Regions from separate parts of the Parazoarcus sp. PS-13 R2A genome, predicted to be linked through region 2. Evidence: predicted binding sites of a transcription regulator. Region 2 holds the regulator's gene; each other region holds the start of a gene.
The links. The regulator FNR, encoded in region 2, switches genes on or off when oxygen is low (the NO sensors DNR and NnrR bind a similar motif). The targets are predictions, from matches to a motif close to TTGANCTAGNTCAA.

Region 1 (7,402 bases), on a different contig from region 2:
TCGAGCACATGCTCGATCGCGTCACCGATCCGTCCCTGCGGGCTCTTACCTGCCAGGCCATGCTGGTGCTGTCGAAGGCGGACGGGCGGATTACGCAACCTGAGCAGACCTTGCTGCGCCATGCCCTGAGCCGGTGGGAGCTCTCGCTCAGCGAACTCGGTCCGCAGCACTGAAGGCGGATCAGGCCTGCGTCGCGGCGGGGAGCCGGTGCGGCCCAGCCTCAGGCGCAGGACACCGTTGCGGGCAGGTGGCGGACATGAACGGCGAGCCAGACGGTGTCGGGTGCAGTGGATTCGACGCGATGGCGGCAGTGGGCGGGGATGGTCACCCAGTCACCCGGTCGCATGGACATGCGGCTGTCGTCATCGAAAGCGAGCTCCGCGCTACCGGTCACGATCATGACCCATTCGTCGTCGGGCTGGTCGTACCAGAAGCCGGGTGGGCTCGCACTGCCGTGGGAGACGATGCGTTCGACGCAGGTGGTTTCAGTCTGCAGCAGCGGCAGAAACTTCTCACCACCTTCGGGGGTACCAAGGTCGGCAAACAGGTTGCCGGTGGACTGCAGCACTGTCGCGCTGCGTACTTCTCGTTCTAAAGTCATAGGCTCTGTTTTGGTGACAATCTCCTGCAAGCGTATGCTCATGGTGCCCTGCTGACCAGTTCAATCGTGTCCTTCTCCAGATCGCGGCTAAGTGCGGAGATCAGTGTGCGCTGCATCTTCACGTAGCGTTTCTCGCCCGGGGCATACCAGATCAGGAAGTGAATCCGCACCGGTTCGAGGCCGGCGATGGTCTGACCTCCGGTGGCGTGGCGGGTGCTCCAGACTTCGACCTTCCAGGCGTCGAAGCTGCCGGCCGGTACGCGGACGGTTTCACGTCCGATCACTTCGCCTGTGCCGTACCAGCCGCCCCAGTTGCCATCGAGATCGGGGGTCGGAATGCCGCGCCACGACATATCCTCCCGCAGCTCGGTGAAGGCGCCGATGAAGGGACTGAACTCGCTGCCGAGACCGCCGGCATGGGCAATGTGTGCTTCGCTGCCGCGCCACCTGACCTGACTGCCGGCAGGGCCGGGGGATGGCTCGGTGTCCTGCATGCGTTCGGTGACTGCGGTGCCGTCCTGCGCGCTCACGGTGACGACGACGGTGCGTTTCGGGCTGGTTGCCCATAGCCCGCGTGTGCGATAGACCCAGCTTTCGCCCGCGCGCGGCAGGCGGCTGTCGACGGCGTCCGGCGCCGGGCGCGCAGGTGCCGGTTTCGGCGCTGCTTCAGGCCGGGTGACGATCGCAGGCTGGGGCGCGGCAGCTTCGGGCTTTGGCTTGATCGTGACGGCGGGCCTGGTGGCTTGCGCAGGCCTGGGTGCAGGCTGCTTTGGCGGCGCGGTGGTTTCGCGGGGCTTTGCTGCGGGGGTGGGTGCGGCGGGTGCAGCGGGTGTAGCAGGGGCTACGGGGGCTGCGGGGGCCGGGGCAGCAGCTGCGGCTGGCGGTGCGGCGACCGGTGCAGCGGCCACCGGCTCGGTGGGGGCTTCCGCTGGTGGCTGTACGCCCGCGCTGGCCCCGTCGGTGGTGGCTGCCGGGGGCGCAGGTACAGGCGGTTCCGCTGCGGCGAGCAGGGTGGGGGTGGGGTGATCGGTGAGAGCCTCCCCCGGTTCGCGGACGCTGCTTGGCGGGCGTGTGGTGTCGTCAATCGCCAGCTTCTGCCATGACAGCCAGCCACCCGCTGCGAGCGCGACGCAGGTCGCTCCGATGATCGCCGGCAGGCGCCAGCGCGGCTTGTCGGTACCGAAGATGCGATCGAGTGCCTTCAGGACTTCGCCGGTCGATGCATCCCACTGCTTGTGGTTGATCTCGATGGCCTGGCGTCGTGCGAGTGCCTTGAGGTCGGGTGGGAGCGCATCTTCGCCGGGCATTTCCGCATCATTGACCAGTACCGGCAGTACGCGGATCTTGCGTCTCAGTGCGGCGGCGGTCTCGAGGCGGACGAAGTCGTGGGGGTCGTCGATGCGGCGTTTGTCGTTGCCGATGTCCTCACCCAGCCATTTGGGGCCGATGAGCACGAGCAGGACGGTGCATGAGGCGACCGCGCTGTCGATGGCGTCGATGAAGTCGGTGCCGGGGTCGATGCCTTCGACATCCATGAACACGCGCTCACGCCCGAAGCGGGCCGCGAGCCGGTCATAGAGGCGGCCTGCGTAACCCGATGAGTCCTCGCGGCGATAGCTGATGAAAATCCCGTCCATGCGCAGCTCCCGTGTGCGGGGCGAGGCGGGCGGCCGAGGTCGGTCGGCCCGCCTGCTGAACTAAGCATAGTCGGGTACAGCCGCCTTTGTGGCGGCCTTCAGCTGCCTTTCTTGGCGTCGATGAGGGGAACGACGCCCTCGAACTCGAAGCGCTTGCGCCCGGCTTCCATCTCGGTGAGCGGCTCGCAGGGCTTGAGTGTGGCGAGGCTGCGCACGGTCAGGTCCTGATAGCAGCGGGTGCCGTCGACTTTCCAGTTCATTTCCTGCTCCGACAGATCACGCATGATCTTGGCGGGCATGCCGGCGATGAGTTTCCCTGCGGGGATTTCCATGCCGGCTTTGACGAAGGCGCAGGCGGCGACGATGCTCGATTCGCCGATGCTGGCGTTGTCCATGATGACGGCATTCATGCCGATCAGGGCGTTGCGACCGACACGGCAGCCATGCAGCACTGCGCCGTGGCCGACGTGGCCATCGACTTCGATCACGGTGTCGGTGCCGGGGAAGCCGTGCATGACACAGGTGTCCTGGATGTTGCTGCCTTCTTCCAGCACGATGCGGCCGAAGTCGCCGCGCAGCGAGGCGAGCGGGGCGACATAGCAGCGCGGGCCGACGATGACGTCACCGATCAGTACGGCATCGGGATGGACGAAGGCGGTGGGGTGGATGACGGGTTTGAGACCGTCGATTTCGTAGCAGGGCATTGGGTGTCTCCTGGTCTCGTCTTCTGCTCTTCTATGCGGCAGTGCTGGATTGTTGCGTATTCTGGTTCGTGCCTGGCGCCCAACCGCGGCGCGGGCGGTCCGTCGGCGCCTGCTGTCGTGGCCTTCGGCTGCCCTCGCTGCGAACCTGCGCAGGGGAGGCGATGCAAACTCGCCCGGCTGCGCCGGACTCAGACATGCATCGCCTTGTTTCCCCTGCGCAGGTCCTCCGCTCGGCACGACAGAAGTTGCCGCCGGGCCGCCCGCGCCACGGCTGGGCGCCGTGAGCGTGGGCTCGTGATCTGGGCAAAAGCGAAAAGCCTGAATTGCTGAAGGCTCTGACCCAGTTCGCCGTGGTTTTACTCTACGTGGTAGCGGCGTTGTACGACGCGGAAACGGTTGGCGACGAAGGCGCTGTCGGAGTAGCTCGCGTTGGCAGCCGGGTTCATGCCTACGCCGTGGTAGTCGGAGAAGGCCGAGGACTGGTTCACGAATACGCCGCCGGTGAGGTTGATCGACAGGGCCACGCCGGCACGCAGGCTGGCGTCGGTCATGGCGTCGATGACGTCCTGTTTGCTTGAGTACAGGCCAACGGTGAGCGCGCCGTGTTCCTTGACGATGCGTTCCGACAGGGCGACGGCTGCAGCGCCGTCGGCGACCCTGACCACGAAGCTGACCGGGCCGAAGCGCTCTTCCATGTAGCTCTTTTCGTCGGCCGCGTCGCAGGTGAGCAGCACCGGGGTGCGGACTTCGGCCTGCGGGAAGTCGGGATGCTCGACCTTCTTGGAAGCCAGCACCACCTTGCCGTATTCGCCGGCTTCGGCGATGCGGCCGAGGGTGGCTTCGGACTGGATGGCGCCGAGCACCGCGGTGGCCACGGCCGGGTCGGTGAGGAACTTGTCGATGGCGGCGCCGAGATCGGCGGCGACTTCGTCGAAGGACTTGTGACCCTGGTCGGTGTCGATGCCACCGGCCGGCACCAGGATGGCCTGGGTGGTGGTGCACATCTGGCCCGAATACAGGCTCAGGGTGAAGGCGAGGTTGCGCATCATCGCCTTGTAGCTGTCGGTGGATTCGATGACGACGTTGTTCACGCCGGCCAGTTCGGCATACACCTGGGCCTGGCGGGCGTTGTCGATCAGCCACTGGCCGAAGACGTTACTGCCGGTGAAGTCGATCGACTTCACCGCCGGATGGGTGGCGAGCGCCTGGGTGGCGGTGCGCTTCTCGACCACGGCCAGCGACACCAGGTTGGGGTCGAGGCCGGCTTCGCTCAGCACTTCACGTGCGATCTTCACCGTCATCGCTGCCGGCAGGATGGAGTTGCTGTGGGCCTTGATGATGACCGGGTTGCCGGTGACCAGCGTGGCGAACAGGCCGGGGTAGGTGTTCCAGGTCGGGAAGGTGCCGCAGCCGACGACCAGACCGACGCCGCGACCGACGATCTCGTAGTGCTTCTTCATCTTCAGCGGCGGGTTCTTGCCCTGCGGCTTTTCCCAGATGGTTTCGGCCGGCACCCGGCTCATCTCGTCCCATGCGTAGGCAACGGCTTCCAGGCCGCGATCCTGCGCATGCGGGCCGCCGGCCTGGAAGGCCATCATCCAGCCCTGACCGGTGGTCATCATCACCGCGTGGGCGATCTCGAAGCTGCGCTTGTTGAGGCGGTCGAGGATTTCGAGGCAGATGCCGACGCGGCCTTCAGCGCCGACCTTGCGCCAGCCTTCCATTGCGCTCTGCGCGGCGGCAATCAGGGCCTCGGGCTCGCACACGGGATAGCGCACATCGAGCGCGATGCCGTAGGGCGACCGTTCGGTGGCGGCCCAGCCGGTCTGGCCCGGCTGATCGAGCGCGAATTCCTTGCCGAGGCGGGCCTCAAACGCCTTCTTGCCATCGTCTGCTGCACTTTCGCCATAGACCTTGGGGCTGGGCATTTCGGGAAAGGGCGTCCAGTAACCGCGACCGTGAATGGCGGCGATGGCTGCGTCCAGGGTGGCCTTGTGCTTCTCGAACAGCGGATGGGTCATGCCTTGTCTCCTCAGATTTTTTGGGGCCGCCGGACGGGTCCGTGCGGGGTGCTTCGTATGTCGATGGTGCAGAAAAAGGGCAAGTGAAAAAAGCTTGTCTTTTGATCTGGATCAAGACTACTATTGATTGACCGGTCGGTCAAACAACGAAAACAGTTGTCGTCCCGATCCCGGAGTTGAACTCCGGAAAGAACAATTCCCCAGCGTGCGCCAGCGCGCCGGGCAAGACAAGGCCAGGAGGAGACAAGATGAGCGCAGCAACCGGATACGGTGAAACCATTCGCCTCGAGATCGATGCGGGGGTGGCGACACTGACCCTGAACCGACCCGATCGTCTGAACAGCTTCAACGATCAGATGCACGGGGAAATGCGTGCCGCGCTGGCACAGGTGAAGGCGGGGCGCACGGACGCTTCGATCCGGGTGCTGGTCATTACCGGTGCGGGACGCGGTTTCTGTGCCGGACAGGACCTCTCCGACCGTTCGGTTGCGGCCGGCGGCGAGGCGCCTGATCTGGGTGCGTCGGTGGAAAAGAACTACAAGCCGCTGGTGACGACGCTGCGCAAGCTCGACCTGCCGGTGATCTGTGCCGTCAATGGCGTGGCGGCCGGCGCCGGTGCCAACCTGGCGCTGGCCTGCGACATGGTGTTTGCAGCCCGCTCGGCGAGCTTCATCCAGGCTTTCTGCAAGCTCGGCCTGATTCCCGATACCGGCGGCACCTGGATTCTGCCGCGTCTGCTGGGCCCGGCGCGGGCAATGGGGCTGGCGCTGCTCGGCGACAAGCTGGCAGCAGAGCAGGCCGAAGCCTGGGGCCTGATCTGGAAGTGCGTCGACGACGAATCCCTGATGCCCACGGTGCAGGCGCTCGCTGCACAGATGGCCAAGGGGCCGACCTTCGGCTTTGCCCAGACCAAGAAGGCCATCTGGGCCAGCTCCACCAATGACTTCGACACCCAGCTCGATCTCGAGCGCGACATGATGCGCGACTGCGGCCGCTCGCACGACTACCGCGAGGGCGTCGCCGCCTTCATGGAAAAGCGCGTGCCCGAGTTCAAGGGGAACTGAGCCGTGGCGCTCGACACGAATGTAAAGGTGCTGGTCATCGGAGCCGGCGCCATGGGTGCAGGCATCGCCCATGTTGCGGCGCTGGCTGGACATCCGGTGTATCTGTACGACACCCGCGCCGAAGCTATCGACAAGGGGCTGGGCGGGATCGCGAAGGATCTCGATTTCCTGGTCTCCAAGGGCAAGCTGGATTCCGCCGCGCGTGAAGCGACCATGGCGCGGCTGAGCGCAGTGACGGATCTGGCCGCGGCCAGTGATGCGGGTCTTGCGATCGAAGCCATCGTCGAAAACCTCGACATCAAGCAGAAGCTCTTCCTGCAGCTCGAAAGCCTGCTCGGCGACGAGGCCATCCTTGCTTCGAACACGTCCTCGCTGTCGATTACCGCAATGGGCGCAGTGCTTGCCCGTCCCGAGCGCCTTGCCGGCCTGCACTTCTTCAATCCTGCGCCGCGCATGAAGCTGGTCGAGATCGTCTCCGGCCTCGCGACTGACCGTGCAGTGGCCAATACTTTGTACTCCACCGCAAAAGCGTGGGGCAAGGTGGCCGTGCATGCGAAATCCACGCCCGGCTTCATCGTCAACCGGGTGGCACGACCCTTCTACGCCGAAGCGCTGCGGGTGCTCAACGAATGCGCAGCCGAGCCCGCCACCATCGACGCCGCGATGCGCGAATGCTGTGGTTTTCCGATGGGACCGTTCGAGCTGATGGACCTGATCGGCCACGATGTGAACTACGCGGTGACACGCTCGGTGTTCGATGCCTATTTCGGCGACAAGCGCTTCACGCCGAGCCTGATTCAGCACGATCTGGTGCTGGCCGGACGGCTCGGACGCAAGAGCGGGCGTGGTTTCTACGCCTACGGCGCAGACGTTGCGAAACCCGCGGCAAGGACCGAGGCGCCCGCCACGGCCGAGCGTAGCGTGACTGCGGTGGGCAGTCTCGGCGTGGCCGAGCCGCTGCTGGCCAGGCTCGAAGCCGCGGGTGTCGCGGTGACGCGCAAGGCCGGACCGGCGGACGCCGCCGGGTGGCTGGAGATCGGCCGCGGGCGCTTGATGCTTTGCGACGGCCGCACCGCAGCCCGGCGCACGGCGGAAGAGGGGCTGAGCAATCTCGTGCTGCTCGATCTGTGTCTCGATTACGCCACCACGCCGCGCGTTGTGCTGTCACGTGCGGACCACTGCGGTCTGGGCGCGTGGCATGCGGTGGTCGGCACGCTGCAGCAGGCTGGTCTGACAGTGTCGCGCATCGACGACGTGGCCGGACTGATCGGTCTGCGCACGGTCGCCATGCTCGCCAACGAGGGTGCGGATGCGGTGCTGCAAGGCATCGGCTCCGCCGCCGACATCGATCTTGCAATGCGCTTCGGCACCAACT
Region 2 (7,402 bases):
TCCGCCGGCAGAACCCCGGCGCGCCACTCCGCAATGCCCGTCTGCTCGGCAATGGCCTTTGCCGTTGCGGGGTGATCGCCGGTCAGCATCACCACTTTCACACCGTTTCGTTGCAGTCGTTCGACCGCGCCAGCAGAGTCGCTGCGTACGCGATCGGCAACCGCAATCACCCCCGCATACATGCCGTCGATGGCCACGGCGACGAGCGTCTTGCCTTCGGCGGCGAGCGGCGCACTGTCTGCGTCGGGTACAGAAACGCCCTGCGCCACCAGAAAGGCGGGCGCGCCCAGCATGACCAGCTGATCGCCCACCCTGCCCTCCACGCCTTTCCCCGCAGTGGCAAGGACATCGACCGTCCGTGCGAGCGCCAGCCCCTCGGTGTGCGCGGCCTCACACACTGCAGCGGCAATCGGGTGCGCACTGCTTTGCTCCAGCGCGGCTGCAGCCGAGAGCAGGGTCGATCGTGTCCAGTCACCAGCCGGTACCACATCGGTCACCGCCGGCTTGCCTTCGGTCACGGTCCCGGTCTTGTCCACCGCGAGCACCGTCAGCCGCTCTGCCAGCTCGAGGGCCTCGGCGTTCTTCACCAGCATTCCGGCGCGCGCGCCCTGCCCTGTACCCACCATGATCGCCGTCGGCGTTGCAAGGCCAAGCGCACACGGGCAGGCGATCACGAGCACTGCCACCGCATTGATCAGGGCCAGCTGGAAGTCGCCCGACCACAGCCACCATGCTGCGAAGGTAAGGCTGGCAATGGCCACGACCACCGGGACGAATACCGCTGCAATGCGGTCCGCCAGACGCTGCACGGGCGCCTTCGAGCCTTGCGCCTGCTCGACCAGGCGGATGATGCCCGCGAGCAGGGTACTGGCACCCACGCCGGTGGCACGGCAGCGCAGCACGGCATCGCCGTTCACCGTGGCGGCAAACACCTTGTCGCCCGGCTGCTTGTCCACCGGCAGGCTTTCTCCGGTGAGCATGGCTTCGTTCAGGGCCGAATTGCCCTCCTCGACCACGCCATCCACCGGCACGGCATCGCCCGGGCGCAGCACGAATACCGCACCCGGAGACAGGCTCTCGACCGGCACCTCGACCAGCACGCCATCGCGTTCGATACGCGCCATTTTCGGCTGCAGGCGCAGCAAGGCATCGAGCGCTGCCGTGGTGCGGGCCTTGGCCCGTGCCTCAAGCAGCTTGCCGAGCAGAATCAGGGTGATGATCATCGCCGAGGCTTCGAAATACACGTGCAGATCGTGCCGTCCCGCCAGCGTCACCACCAGACTGTAGAAATACGCCATCGAGGTGCCGAGCGCGACGAGGACATCCATGTTCGCACCGCCACCGCGCAGCGAGGCCCAGGCGCCGCGATAGAAGCGCGCACCAAGCCAGAACTGGACGGGCGTTGCCAGCAACAGCTGCAACCAGCGCGGTACAAGGTCGTGCTGCACCTCACCGCCCGGCCACAGGCCGAACATGGCCGGCATCTGCAGCGCAAGAGGAAGGGTGAGCGCCGCAGCGATCCAGAAATGCCGCAATTCGACATCCCACGCCGCCTTCTGCTTCGCACGGGCCTCTTCACGCACAATGGTGGCCGCCTCGCTCGCACCAAATCCGGCACGTTCGACGGCTGCCTTCGCCGCATCAAGCGTGAGCGCGCCGGGCTCGAAGTGGAGGACTGCACGCTCGGTTGCAAGATTGACCGTGGCCTCGACACCGGGAAGGCGATTGAGCACCTTCTCGAGGCGGGTGGAACATGCAGCGCAGGTCATGCCGCTGATGGCGAGTTCAAGCGTCGCGCTAGCGGACGCTGATTGCGCCGGACCTGCCGATGGTGTTGATTGTGCGGTCATTGAGTTTCTCCCTTGCGGGACGATTCGATAGAGCGCAGTGTAAACCCCGTACCCATGCACGGAGTCAAGCAATGAATGAGCAAACAAGCAAGGGGCTTACGATCGGCGCACTTGCAAAGGCAGCGGGCGTGGGCGTGGAGACCGTCCGCTACTATCAACGCCGCGGCCTGCTCGCAGAACCTCAGCAGACACGCGGTGCATATCGGGTGTATGGCGAGCACGAACTTGCTCGTCTGCGCGCAGTGCGCCGGGCACAGCAACTGGGGTTTTCGCTTGAAGAGATCGATGGCCTGCTGGCGCTCAACGAGGACACCGACCGCGCCCGCGCGCGCGCACTGGCGCAGAGCAAGATCGAACTGCTGGATGCCCGCATCCGGCAGATGCAGGAGATGCGCAACGCGCTCACCGAACTGGTTGGGTGCTGTCAGCGCACTGATGCCCCCGCCCCCTGTCCGATTCTTCGCGCACTGTCGAGCGAGTAAGACCTCGCGTCAGCGCTGAACCATTGCTCCGAAGGCGGCGCTCAGACCGCGCACACCACTCCGCTCCACAGTTGGCCGCCCAGCGTCTGGGCGTGGAACAGGCCAAACACGCCGAAGCCGAGCACCAGCAAGCCCGAGGCGAAGCGGACCTTGCCATTGCGCGTGATGTCACGAAAACGCTTGAACAGCATGCCGGCCAGCATCAGGTTGGGCAATGTGCCAAGCCCGAAAGCCAGCATCAGGCCCCCACCGCGCAGCGCAGAGCCGGTTACCAGGGAAGTCGCCAGCACCGAATACACCAGTCCGCAAGGCAGGAAGCCCCACAGCAGGCCAAGCGGCAAAGCCTGCTTGACCGAGCGGGCCGGCAGGAAGCGACGGCTCAGCGGCTGAATGCGGCGCCACAGGCGGTGACCGAGCTGCTCCACCGGAACGAGCAGCTTGGTGAATCCGGTGAGATAGAGCCCGAGCGCCACCAGCATGAGGTTCGCGAGCACGTAAAGCGTGATCTGGACCGGCAGCACGCCATCGTAGAGCATGCCGACCGAGCCCAGCGCGCCAAGTCCGGCGCCAATGCAGGTGTAGGTGGTGATCCGGCCAAGGTTGTAGGCGAGATGAATCGGCCACTGCCGACTGCGACTCGACGGCGTCTGCACCTGTACCGTGAGCGCGCCGACAATGCCGCCGCACATCGATACACAGTGGGTGCCGCCAAGGAGGCCGATCAGGAAGACGGCGAGATAACCGGTTTCGGGCATGTTCAATCAGCTATGAAGCGTTTGATGCGGTGCGCGCATTCTACGCTGCACCGCGCCTCCCCGCCCGGTCAGATCACCCGGGAGTAACGGGCCCGCTCGCGATCCGAGCGCAGATAGCGATCGAAGAACATCGCAATTCCCCGCACCAGCAGACGGCCCGCGGGCAGCACGCTGATCCAGTCCTTGTCGATCTTCACCAGCCCGGCCTCTTCCATTTCCTTGAGGTCGGCGATTTCGTCTGCAAAGTACTCATGGAACTTGATGAGGTGTGCAATCTCGATCGACTCGATCGACAGCTCGAAATGGCACATCAGCGCCTGGATGATCGAGCGCCGGAGGAGATCGTCGGCGGTGAGCTCGATGCCGCGCAGCACCGGCAGCTCGTCGCGATCGAGCGCATCGTAGTACTCGTCGAGCGTCTTGACGTTCTGCGAGTAGACCGGACCGATCTTGCCGATCGCCGACACACCGAAGGCCAGCAGGTCGCACTCGGCCTGGGTCGAATAGCCCTGGAAATTGCGGTGCAGACGCCCCTGCCGCTGCGCCACGGTCAGCTCGTCATCCGGCTTCGCGAAATGGTCCATGCCGATATAGACGTAGCCGGCGTCGGTCAGGCGACGGATGGCAAGCTGCAGAATCTGCAGCTTGGAGTCCGCTGACGGCAGATCGATCGGAATGATCCTGCGCTGGGGCTTGAACAGTCCCGGCAGGTGCGCGTAGCTGTACAGCGAAATTCGATCGGGCGAGAGTTCGAGCACCTGCTCCAGCGTGCGGTTGAAGCTGATCACGTTCTGCTTGGGCAGACCATAGATCAGGTCCATGCTGATCGACTTGAAGCCGGTTGCCCGCGCCGCGTCGATGACGAGCTTGGTCTCTTCGACGCTTTGCACGCGGTTGGTCGCAATCTGCACATCCTCGGCGAAGTCCTGCACGCCGACGCTCATGCGATTGAAGCCGAGGTTGGCCAGCATCTCGACGGTGTCGAAATCCACCTTGCGCGGATCGACCTCGATCGAGTATTCGCCATTCGGCACCAGGTTGAAGTGCTTGCGGACCGCATCCATCAGCTGATGCATCTCCGCGTGCGAGAGGAAGGTCGGCGTTCCGCCCCCGAGATGTAACTGTGTGACCTGACGTGCGCCACCCAGGGCCGCCGCCTGCATTTCGATCTCTTTTTCCAGGTAATTCAGATATTTGGCAGACCTTCCATGATCCTTGGTGATGATCTTGTTGCAGGCGCAGTAGTAGCAGATCGTGTTACAAAAGGGGATGTGGAAGTATAATGACAGCGGTCGGCTCACACCGCCGACGGCACGTTTTCCCAGCCAGTCTGTCAGTGCTTGTGCATCGAACGCCTCCACAAACCTGTCTGCGGTGGGATACGACGTATAGCGAGGCCCGTTGATGTCGAATCGTCGAATCAACTGGGGATCAAAGATGAGGTCTGTCTGGCTGGTCATGGTCTGGCTGCGTCGATGTGTTACTTAACAATGGCAGAAAGCCGGCGTTTTGTGGTTGACTTGGATCAACGGCAACATTCTGACTACCCCCAATCCGGAATCGGAGCAAGTTTACAGTGCAAATGAAGGCGACGGTGCCGATCACCGCGGCGGGGCTCAAAACCGCATGTTCACAATGCAATCTGCTGGAGCTGTGCCTGCCGTTCGGCATGACTGACACCGAACTCAACCGCCTCGACGAACTCGTCGGCGGACGTCGGAAGATCAAGCGTCAGCAGCCGCTCTATCGAGCGGGCGAGCTCTTCGAAGCCATCTATGCGATCCGTGCCGGTTCCTTCAAGACCGACGTTCTGCTCGAAGATGGTCGCGAGCAGGTCACCGGATTTCAGATGACCGGCGAGATTATCGGTCTCGACGGCATCAGCACCGAGCTCCACTCGTGCAATGCGGTTGCGCTCGAAGACAGCGAAGTCTGCGTCATTCCCTACGCCAAGCTGGAAGAACTGTCGCGCGAGATCGAAGGCCTGCAGCACCAGTTCCACAAGGTCATGAGCCGTGAGATCGTGCGCGATCACGGCGTGATGATGCTGCTGGGCTCCATGCGCGCGGAAGAGCGTCTGGCGGCCTTCCTGCTCAACATGTCGCAGCGCTTCACCGCTCGTGGCTTCTCGGCCGCCGAGTTTCACCTGCGCATGACCCGCGAAGAGATCGGCTCCTATCTGGGCCTGAAGCTGGAAACGGTCTCGCGTGCCTTCTCCCGCTTTCAGGAAGACGGCCTCGTCGCGGTGCAGCAGAAACATATCCGCATTCTCGACAACGACGGTCTCAAGAAACTCATTCAGCACCAGCCCGGCGCGCGCTGAGCCCCGGACTGTCGCGCTCAGGCAAAGGCGGCGAACCAGCCGCCGACGTTCTTGCTGAGCGCGACCGACACGATCCAGCTGAACACGAGCAGCGCAGCAACGAACGCAGCCCCGCGCACGGTGCGCGTTCGGCCACGTTTCAGGGCAACGGCGCCCAGCAGGATGTAGACGATCAGGCCGATGACCTTGGCGGTCACCCACGGTGCCTGCAACGGGTACTGTTCGATCATCACCGCCAGCGTGATCGCACTGCCAAGCAACACGGTATCGACCACATGCGGCAGAACGCGCGTCAGACGATGTGTGAGCAGACGGCTATCAACAAGCATCCACACTCCCCTGAGCGCGAAGCCGGCAAGGCTCAGAATCACACAGGTGACGTGGATGTGCTTGATCGCCTGATACATCTTTCGTTCCTCCTCGGGGAAAATGCTGACCGGTGCGCCCTGGTCGGGCACCGAACAATGACAGAACAAACAGGATTCGGCCACGCAGGCTAGAATCGAAAGTGAAATGCAGGAGCACGGAATGAACCAGACCGCCTCAGACATCCTTACCCAGCTCCGTCAGATCTCCCTGTTCGGGGAGCTGTCGGAGAGTGAGCTGGAACGTGTTGCACGCTATACCCGCGAACGCCGACTGGGCAAGGGCGAACTGCTGTTCCAGCGCGGCGACGTTGCCCACGGTTTCTATTTCGTCACCGAAGGACAGCTCAAGCTCGGTTTCTCGTCAGCTCAGGGCAACGAGAAAGTGGTCGAAATCGTCGGCCCGCAGCAAAGCTTTGGCGAAGCGGTGATGTTCATGAACCGCCCCTACCCCGTTTTTGCCGAAGCGCTTACCGACATGTCGTTGCTTCATATCGGCCAGAACGTCGTATCCGACCTGATCGATCAGGATCCGCAGTTTGCACGCAAGCTGCTGGCAGGCATGGCGGTCCGCCTGCATAACATGGTGCGCGACGTAGAAACCTATTCCCTGCGCTCAAGCACACAGCGCGTAATCGGTTACCTCCTCCAGCAAACCGAAGAGGACGGCACCAAGGCTTGCGACATCTCCCTGCCCACGAGCAAGCAGGTCATCGCGTCACGCCTGAACCTGACGCCCGAGACCCTTTCGCGGATCTTCCACGACCTGGCAGACCATGGACTCATCACCGTTCACGGCAAGCGCATCACGCTTCACAATCCGCAGGCACTGTCGCGCTACAGCGGGTAGCACTTCACCCGCTCAAGTCCTTCCGTCCCCCCCGAAAAGCAACGGCCTCTTGAACGAGCAAGAGGCCGTTTTTCACGATACCCGGGTGCTGAAAGCCGAAGCCTTCACGCGTCAGCGCTCAGGACTCAAGCACATAGGTTCCTGGCGCCGGTGCGAGAGAAGGAAACTGCTCGCTTGCCGCCGGCCTCGCTTCGATCAGCTCTCCGGCGTGGGGTTTGACCCAGTCCATCCAGTCGGCCCACCAGCTGCCCGCCTGCTCTTCAGTGCGATTGCGCCACTGCTCGGCCGTATCCGAGCGATGCGCTTCACCGGCCCAGAACCTGCGCTTGGGCGGCGTGACGACCGGATTGACGATGCCGAGAATGTGGCCTGAGCTCGAGAGCACATAGCGCTTCGGACCGGTGACGTGGTTGACCACACGGAAAGTCTGCAGCCACGGCGCAATGTGATCGTCCTCTGCGGAAACGACGTAGAGCGGTTGCGTGATACGGCCGAGATCGAGCGGCTCACCCGCCACCTCGAGTGCGTCGGGATGAATCAGCTTGTTGTTCAGGTAAAGCTCGCGCAGGTACCACGAATGCATCGCGTACGGCATACGCGTGGTATCCATGTTCCAGTACAGCACGTCGAATGGCGGCGGCGTTTCGCCGTACAGCCAGCCTTGCACAACGTAATGCCAGATCAGGCCGTTCGAGCGCAGCAGGCGGAAAGCGGAAGCCATTTCCTTGCCGTCGAGATAGCCCTTGCTGGCCATGTTGTCGATGATGTAGCGGATGC
Region 3 (7,402 bases), on a different contig from region 2:
GCTGGTCGATGGTGGTTGTGCAAGGGCGAGGACAGTCCGAGCGAGTGACACGAGCGAGTTCCGCAGCCCTGGAGCAAATACACCCGACTGGCTCACTCGTGGCACCACGCCAGAATCAGCTATCCGCAAACCGCCCCTTCAGAGCAAAGATCCCCTGCGGCCGCTTCTGGATGAAGATGATGATGAACACCAGCACCAGAATCTTCGCGATCACCGCGCCCGCCCAGCCTTCGAGGAATTTGGCCACGATGCCCAGACCAAGCGCCGCCCACACCGCACCGGCCAGCTGGCCGACACCGCCGAGCACCACCACCATGAAGGCATCGACGATGTAGCCCGTGCCCATGGCCGGACCGACGTTGGCAATCTGCGACAGGGCCAGGCCACCGAGACCGGCCACGCCCGAACCGATGGCAAAAGCCAGCGTATCGACACGTGCGGTCGGCACCCCGACACAACCCGCCATCGGACGGTTCTGGGTCACGGCGCGGACGAACATGCCGAGCCGGGTCTTCTGCATCATCAGCCAGATCAGCACCAGCACGAAGCCGGCAAAACCGATGATCACGATACGGTTGAACGGCAGCACCACGCCGGCTGCGAGCTCGATCCCGCCCGACATCCAGCTCGGGTTGGCCAGCTCGAGGTTCTGCGGCCCGAAGATCACGCGTGCAGCCTGAATCAGCACCAGCGACAGGCCCCAGGTCGCGAGCAGGCTCTCCAGCGGGCGGCCATACAGGTGGCGCAGCACCAGGCGCTCCATCGCGATGCCTACCAGTGCAGCGGCGAAGAAGGCAGCGGGGACGGCCGCGACCACGTACCAGTCGACATAGGCAGGAAGATAATTGCGAAACAGCCCCTGCACCATGAAAGTGGCGTAAGCACCGACCATCAGCAGTTCGCCATGGGCCATGTTGATGATGCCCATCACGCCGTAGGTGATGGCGAGGCCCAGCGCGGCAAGCAGCAGGATGGAGCCGAGCGACAAACCGGAGAACACGGTACCGATGGTTTGCGCCGTGGCGATACGACCATCGATTGCGCTGATCGCGGACTCGGCCGCGGCACGGACTCTGGCGTCAGGCTCAACCCAGGTGGCCTGCTTGCCCTCACCCTGCTTCTCGAGCAGCGCGGCGAGCATGTTCTTGACGGCCGGGTCGGACGATTCGCCGAGAGCCTCGACCGCCTTCAGGCGCTTGGCCGCATCGGCAGAACCCAGGTTGATACGGGCAGCGGCGCGACTGATCACGCTGCGTACAGCCTCATTCTGTTCGCTGGCGAGGGTACGCTCGAACAGCGGCAACAGCGCTTCGCTGGCGTTCTCGATCAGCACGTTGGCGCTGGCCAGACGCGTTGCTGCATCGGGTGAAACCAGCTCGAACGCAGCGTTCGCGGTGGCGATCGAGCGCCGCACGCGGTTATTCACGGTGATGGTATCGACATCGGCGACGGCAAGCTCGAGCGCTTCACCGCTGGCGGCATCGCGCACGGTCTCGCCATCGAGAATCACGACCTTCTCTGCTGCCACGCCCAGATTGCCGGCCTCAAGCGCGTTCACCACACGGCGGGCATCCTCGCTGCCATCCACGCCAAGTGCTTCAATCGCACTGATGCGGCTGGAAAAATCACCGGCAAAGCCGGCGACCAGCGCAGGATCGAGCGCGGCGCGGGCGGGACTGGAGAGGGCGACAAGGGTGGCGAAGAGCAGCGCGAGCCGCATCAGCAATCGGTTCATTGCAGGCTCCATCGGATCATCCGCCCGAGCAGGGCGAAGTCGGAACAATCAATTACGGCCGGGCCAAGGTGAAACCCCTGACCGGAAAACACGGCTCCAGGCACATCCCCGGAGCACAGCCCGGCGCGACACATGCGCACCGGGCACCGGCAAGCGTCAGATGACGATCGCCGGTCCTTTCATCAAAGCCCCTGCTTGCCTTCGTTGCCGGCAATGAACGGACTCCAGGGCTGAGCACGGATCGGCGACTTCGTCTTCCACACCACGTCGAACTGACCGTCGGCGCGCACTTCACCGATGTAGACCGGCTTGTGCAGGTGGTGGTTGGTCTTGTCCATGGTCAGGGTGAAGCCCGACGGTGCCTTGAAGGTCTGGCCGCCAAGCGCAGCGATCACCTTGTCGGTATCGGTGCTCTTGGCCTTCTCGACCGCCTGCTTCCACATGTAGATACCGACATAGGTCGCTTCCATCGGGTCGTTGGTGACCACGGTATCGGCATTCGGCACACCGTTCTTCTTCGCCCAGGCCTTGTACTTGGAGATGAAGGAATCGTTCTCGGGGTTCTTCACCGTCATGAAGTAGTTCCAGGCGGCAAGGTGACCGACCAGCGGCTTGGTATCGACGCCGCGCAGCTCTTCTTCACCCACCGAGAACGCCACCACCGGCACGTCCGTCGCCTTCAGGCCGGCGTTGCCCAGTTCCTTGTAGAAGGGCACGTTGGAGTCGCCGTTGATGGTGGAGATGACTGCCGTCTTCTTGCCTTCGGACGCAAACTTCTTGATGTTGGCGATGATGGTCTGGTAGTCGGAATGGCCGAAGGGCGTGTAGTCCTCCATGATGTCCGACTCGGCCACGCCCTTGCTCTTGAGGAAGGCGCGCAGGATCTTGTTGGTCGTGCGCGGATACACGTAGTCGGTGCCGAGCAGCACGAAACGCTTGGCCGAACCACCCTCTTCGCTCATCAGGTATTCCACGGCGGGAATGGCCTGCTGGTTGGGGGCTGCACCGGTGTAGAACACGTTCTTCTCAAGCTCTTCGCCTTCGTATTGCACCGGGTAGAAGAGCAGACCGTTGAGCTCCTTGAACACCGGGTTCACCGACTTGCGGCTCACCGACGTCCAGCAGCCGAACACTGCGGCCACCTTGTCCTGCGCCACGAGCTGGCGGGCCTTCTCGGCGAACAGCGGCCAGTTGGAAGCGGGGTCGACCACCACAGGCTCGAGCATCTTGCCCATCACGCCGCCCTTGGCGTTGATCTCTTCGATCGTCATCAGCGCAACGTTCTTCAGCGCGGTCTCGGAGATGGCCATCGTGCCCGAGAGCGAGTGCAGGATGCCGACCTTGATGGTGTCGGCTGCATGTGCGCCAATCGGCGCGCCGATCGCTGCGATGGAAGCGGAAAGGGCCAGTGCCTTGATGAAGCTGCGACGAGTCTGCATGTGGGTCTCCCAGTAATCGGTAGTAGGAGCGCATTGCTGCGCTGCAATGCCAGATTAGGGATTCACCGCTGGAACAGGAATACGCAAGATTGCGTAGGAGGGGCAAGACCGTGCCTTACGAATACCCCACCAGACGCCCGAGCAACAGCACCACCAGCCAGGCCAGCAGCGACACGAGCGCTGCGAAGCGCACCCGCCCGGGCAGCTTAGACGCTGCGGTTTCCGAACGCAGCAAGGCATCGAGCCCGATCGTGCGCAGGGCCAGTGCATTGGCCGTCGCCACACCCACGATCATTATCTTCGCCAGAAAAAGGCTGGACGCAGCGTACTCGGTGGCACGCGCGATGAACATCAGCCCCCCCGCGCCCGCGGCGAGCATCAGCCCGAATGCTGCGGTACGCGTCAGCACGTGCCACAGCGGCGCCAGTGGCAGCGCGCGCCACGCGCCGAGCAAGCGCAGGTCGAGCGGGACGATGGCACCGACGAGCAATGCCACCCCGAGGATATGAGCAGCGTTGACCAGCGGATAGACCCACACCGAAGCCCGCAGCGAGCGCGCAAGCACCGATCCCTCGAGAGCAAGCAGCCAGCTGTCGATCATGGGCGCAGCTCAAGCCTCAGGACTTGCGGTCGGGGTAGAGGTCGTAACTCTTGCCATCAATGATGATGCGTTCAGCCTTCATCACGCGCTGCTCAGGGTTGGCCGAACGGTGACCATGCACCGTGATGACGCGGCCAACACCGAGCATCTCGTCGCTAAGGCCGGCACGCTCGTTGCGCCACGGCTGCCCGACTTCAACCACCCAGTCTTCATCCTTTACGGCGACATTCAACTCCCCGTGCGGGTTGCCCAGACGCGCCTTGGTGATCGTGCCGGTCAGCTCGAACTCCACGTCCGTCGCCCACGCCCAGCCGTGATGCGCGAGTGAGGCCTGAGCCACGAACATGCCAATGACCAGCGCCAGCCCGGCCAGCCACACCTGAGATTTCGCGAACGTTTTCATCTCCACACCTCCTCGTCGATCCGTCCATGGAAGACTGCTCCGGCCACACACCGGCACAAGCGCTGCCTTGTCTGAATCAGCATGGACAACGAGAAACGGAAAAAGCGCCCGTCGTCCGCAAGTTTTCCGCCGGGTGACGCTATGAATCCGTGCCTTGCCTGACGCGGCCTTTCCACAGGCCAAGGCGGCAGGGATGACTTTTCGGGGAAGACGGACAGGATGGCACACAGAGTGCGCAGCCCGTAAAACCCACACACTACTAAGGGTTATTTTGACCCCGGTCAAAATCGCAGAAATTCCGCAGCAGTAGCATTCGTCGCGTTTCAGTTCTGCTGTCACTACTAGGGAGTAAAGATGAAAATGAATATCGCCGTCGGGATCCTCGCTGCCGCTTGTGTCCTGTCCTCCGGTGCCGCTTTTGCAGACGAAAGCGGCTTCATGGTTCGCGCCCGTGCCGTGTCCCTGGACTGGGACAACAACAATGGCGACAACCTTCAGCATGCCGGTGTCGGCAAGGTTGAAGCCGACAACCGCTGGATCCCCGAAGTCGACATCAGCTACTTCTTCACCAAGAACATCGCTGCAGAACTGGTCCTGACCTACCCGCAGGAAGTCGACATCAAGACTTCCGCGCTCGGCAAGATCGGCAGCGTCGATGCCCTGCCGCCGTCACTCCTCGTTCAGTACCATTTCACCGAACTCGGCGCCTTCAAGCCCTATGTTGGTCTGGGTGTGAACTTCACCATGTTCACCGACCGCAGCTTCGACACCGCGCTGGGCAAGGTCTCGGTGGACGCCAACACGGTGGGCCTGGTCGCCCAGGTCGGCGCCGATTACATGCTGAACAAGAACTGGTCTCTGAACATCGATGCCAAGTACATCCAGATGGAAACCGACGTCAAACTCAATGGCGGCAAGATCGGTAAGCTCGGGTTGAACCCCCTGACCCTCGGCATCGGCGTCGGCTACCGCTTCTGACCTTGCTGCAAGGTCCCGCTTTCAAGGCACCTCCGGGTGCCTTTTCTGTTTGCGTCGTGAGCAGCATGCGCGCCAGTTCGGGTCTCATACCGGGGGCACCGTATAATCCGGTATGAACTCGACACCTGACATCCCCGAAGACGGCGCTGCGCCTGACACACCCGTCTCTGCTGCGCCTGCATTCGCCGAACTCGCCCTCGCGCCCGAAGTCCTGGCCAACCTTAACCAGCTCGGCTACCTCACGATGACGCCAATCCAGGCTGCGGCGCTTCCGCTGGCGCTGGGCGGGCACGATCTCATCGCACAGGCCAAGACCGGCAGCGGCAAGACGGCCACCTTCGCCCTCCCGCTGCTGGGCAAGCTCAATGCGCGCAGCACGCGGGTTCAGGCGATGGTGCTATGCCCCACGCGCGAACTGGCCGACCAGGTCGCCAAGGAGATCCGGCGCCTGGCGCGCGCAGCCGAAAACATCAAGGTGCTGACCCTGTGTGGCGGCTCGCCGATCCGTCCGCAGATCAACAGCCTGGAGCACGGCGCGCACGTCGTTGTCGGCACGCCGGGACGCTTGCTCGACCACCTGCAGCGCGACACGCTCAGACTCGAAGCCCTCAACACCCTGGTGCTGGACGAGGCTGACCGCATGCTGGACATGGGCTTCTTCGACGACATCGTCGCCGTTGCCGACGCCTGCCCGCCGCACCGCCAGACCCTGCTGTTCTCCGCCACCTACCCGGACGGAATTGCACGCCTTGCGGCACGCTTCCTGCGCCAGCCAAAGACGGTCAAGCTCGAGGAGCAACACGACAGCGGCAAGATCCGCCAGCGCTTCTACGAAGTCGAGCATGAACAGCGCCTTGAAGGCGTGGTGAAGCTGTTGCAGCACTATCGCCCGGTCAGCACCCTGGCCTTCTGCAACACCCGCCAGCAGTGTCGCGACCTGCTCGAGGTGCTGCAATCGCACGGCATCCACGCCCTTGCCCTGCACGGCGAGCTGGACCAGCGCGAGCGTGACCAGGTACTGGTGCAGTTCGCCAACCGCAGCTGTTCGGTGCTGGTCGCCACCGACGTCGCCGCCCGTGGCCTGGATATCGCCGGGCTGGAGGCGGTGATCAACGTCGACGTCACCCCCGACCCGGAGATCCATGTACACCGTATCGGCCGCACCGGACGTGCAGACGAGAACGGCTGGGCGCTGAGCCTGGCCAGTCGCGCCGATCAGCGTCGCATCGCCGCCATCGCGGAGGCGCAGAAGTTCGAGCCCGAATGGCACAAGCTCGATGAACTCGAAGCGGTCAGCGACGCACCCCTGCTGCCGCCGATGGCGACCCTGCAGATTCTCGGCGGACGCAAGGACAAGATCCGCCCCGGCGACGTGCTCGGCGCACTCACCGGCGAAGCCGGCTTCACCCGCGAACAGGTCGGCAAGATTCAGGTCACCGATGCTTACACCTATGTGGCCGTTGCCCGGGATATCGTGTCGTTGGCCGTTCGCAAACTGGCAGACGGCAAAATCAAGGGAAAGAAGGTCAAGGTCAGGTCGATATAGGCGCTTCACCGCGCTGCAGCGCGCCCTGATCAGGACCTCGTCAATCAAGGACGGAAAGCATGACGAATGGAATGATCAAGGGGCGCCTGCTGGCCACCTTCGCACTCGGCCTGCTGCTGAGCACCCCCGGCTTTGCCGAAAAACCCGAATGGGCCGAGAAGGACAAGGGCAAGGACAGATACGAGCAGCGCGACAAGGGCAACAAGACGCGCGCCGAGACGAAATCGCAGTCTCGCGAGGAGCGGCAGGAACGCAGCAACAGCGCCCGCGACGACAGGCGTGATGATCGAAGCAGTGACCGACGTGACGACCGCAAGTACGACAGCCGGGAACGCTCGAGCAGCTATCGATTTCGGGATCACGACCACGATCGTGTCGTCATCCAGAACTACTACCGCAAGACCTATTCCAGCAAGCATTGCCCACCCGGGCTGAGCAAGAAGGGGAACGGCTGCATGCCCCCCGGACTGGCCAGGAAATGGTCGAAGGGACGTCCCTTGCCGCGCGATGTCGTCTTCTACGACCTGCCGCCGGCCATCGTGATCGAGATCGGCGCGCCACCGGCGGGTCATCGCTACGTGCGCGTTGCAGCCGACATCCTGCTGATCGCGATCGGTACCGGCATGGTGGTGGATGCGATCGAGGATCTGCGCTGGTAAGTCCGCTGCCGGAACGCCGTACCCGAGCTAGGGTGCGGGCG

Region 1: a site for FNR is predicted at 5,065-5,078, ahead of paaN (phenylacetic acid degradation protein PaaN). Genes of this name have one in related genera too.
Region 3: a site for FNR is predicted at 4,450-4,463, ahead of AC22G6_RS13745 (OmpW/AlkL family protein). Genes of this name have one in related genera too.

Annotation. Positions count from the first base shown of each region.
Region 1 is NZ_JBYEXN010000017.1:98,422-105,823, forward strand. Features, by position in the region: gene AC22G6_RS15805 (hypothetical protein) at 1-173, shown strand, start outside; gene AC22G6_RS15810 (cupin domain-containing protein) at 221-601, opposite strand; gene AC22G6_RS15815 (toll/interleukin-1 receptor domain-containing protein) at 640-2,238, opposite strand; gene paaY (phenylacetic acid degradation protein PaaY) at 2,337-2,942, opposite strand; gene paaN (phenylacetic acid degradation protein PaaN) at 3,299-4,963, opposite strand; gene paaG (2-(1,2-epoxy-1,2-dihydrophenyl)acetyl-CoA isomerase PaaG) at 5,212-6,027, shown strand; gene paaH (3-hydroxyacyl-CoA dehydrogenase PaaH) at 6,079-7,402, shown strand, end outside.
Region 2 is NZ_JBYEXN010000024.1:34,605-42,006, forward strand. Features, by position in the region: gene AC22G6_RS18505 (heavy metal translocating P-type ATPase) at 1-1,850, opposite strand, end outside; gene AC22G6_RS18510 (MerR family transcriptional regulator) at 1,922-2,332, shown strand; gene AC22G6_RS18515 (sulfite exporter TauE/SafE family protein) at 2,374-3,087, opposite strand; gene hemN (oxygen-independent coproporphyrinogen III oxidase) at 3,156-4,547, opposite strand; gene fnr (fumarate/nitrate reduction transcriptional regulator Fnr) at 4,670-5,410, shown strand; gene AC22G6_RS18530 (SirB2 family protein) at 5,428-5,817, opposite strand; gene AC22G6_RS18535 (Crp/Fnr family transcriptional regulator) at 5,939-6,625, shown strand; gene AC22G6_RS18540 (PHA/PHB synthase family protein) at 6,744-7,402, opposite strand, start outside.
Region 3 is NZ_JBYEXN010000014.1:15,136-22,537, reverse strand. Features, by position in the region: gene urtB (urea ABC transporter permease subunit UrtB) at 116-1,735, opposite strand; gene urtA (urea ABC transporter substrate-binding protein) at 1,918-3,174, opposite strand; gene AC22G6_RS13755 (hypothetical protein) at 3,290-3,775, opposite strand; gene AC22G6_RS13750 (DUF6152 family protein) at 3,792-4,178, opposite strand; gene AC22G6_RS13745 (OmpW/AlkL family protein) at 4,533-5,156, shown strand; gene dbpA (ATP-dependent RNA helicase DbpA) at 5,269-6,702, shown strand; gene AC22G6_RS13735 (RcnB family protein) at 6,762-7,361, shown strand; gene AC22G6_RS13730 (M48 metallopeptidase family protein) at 7,389-7,402, opposite strand, start outside.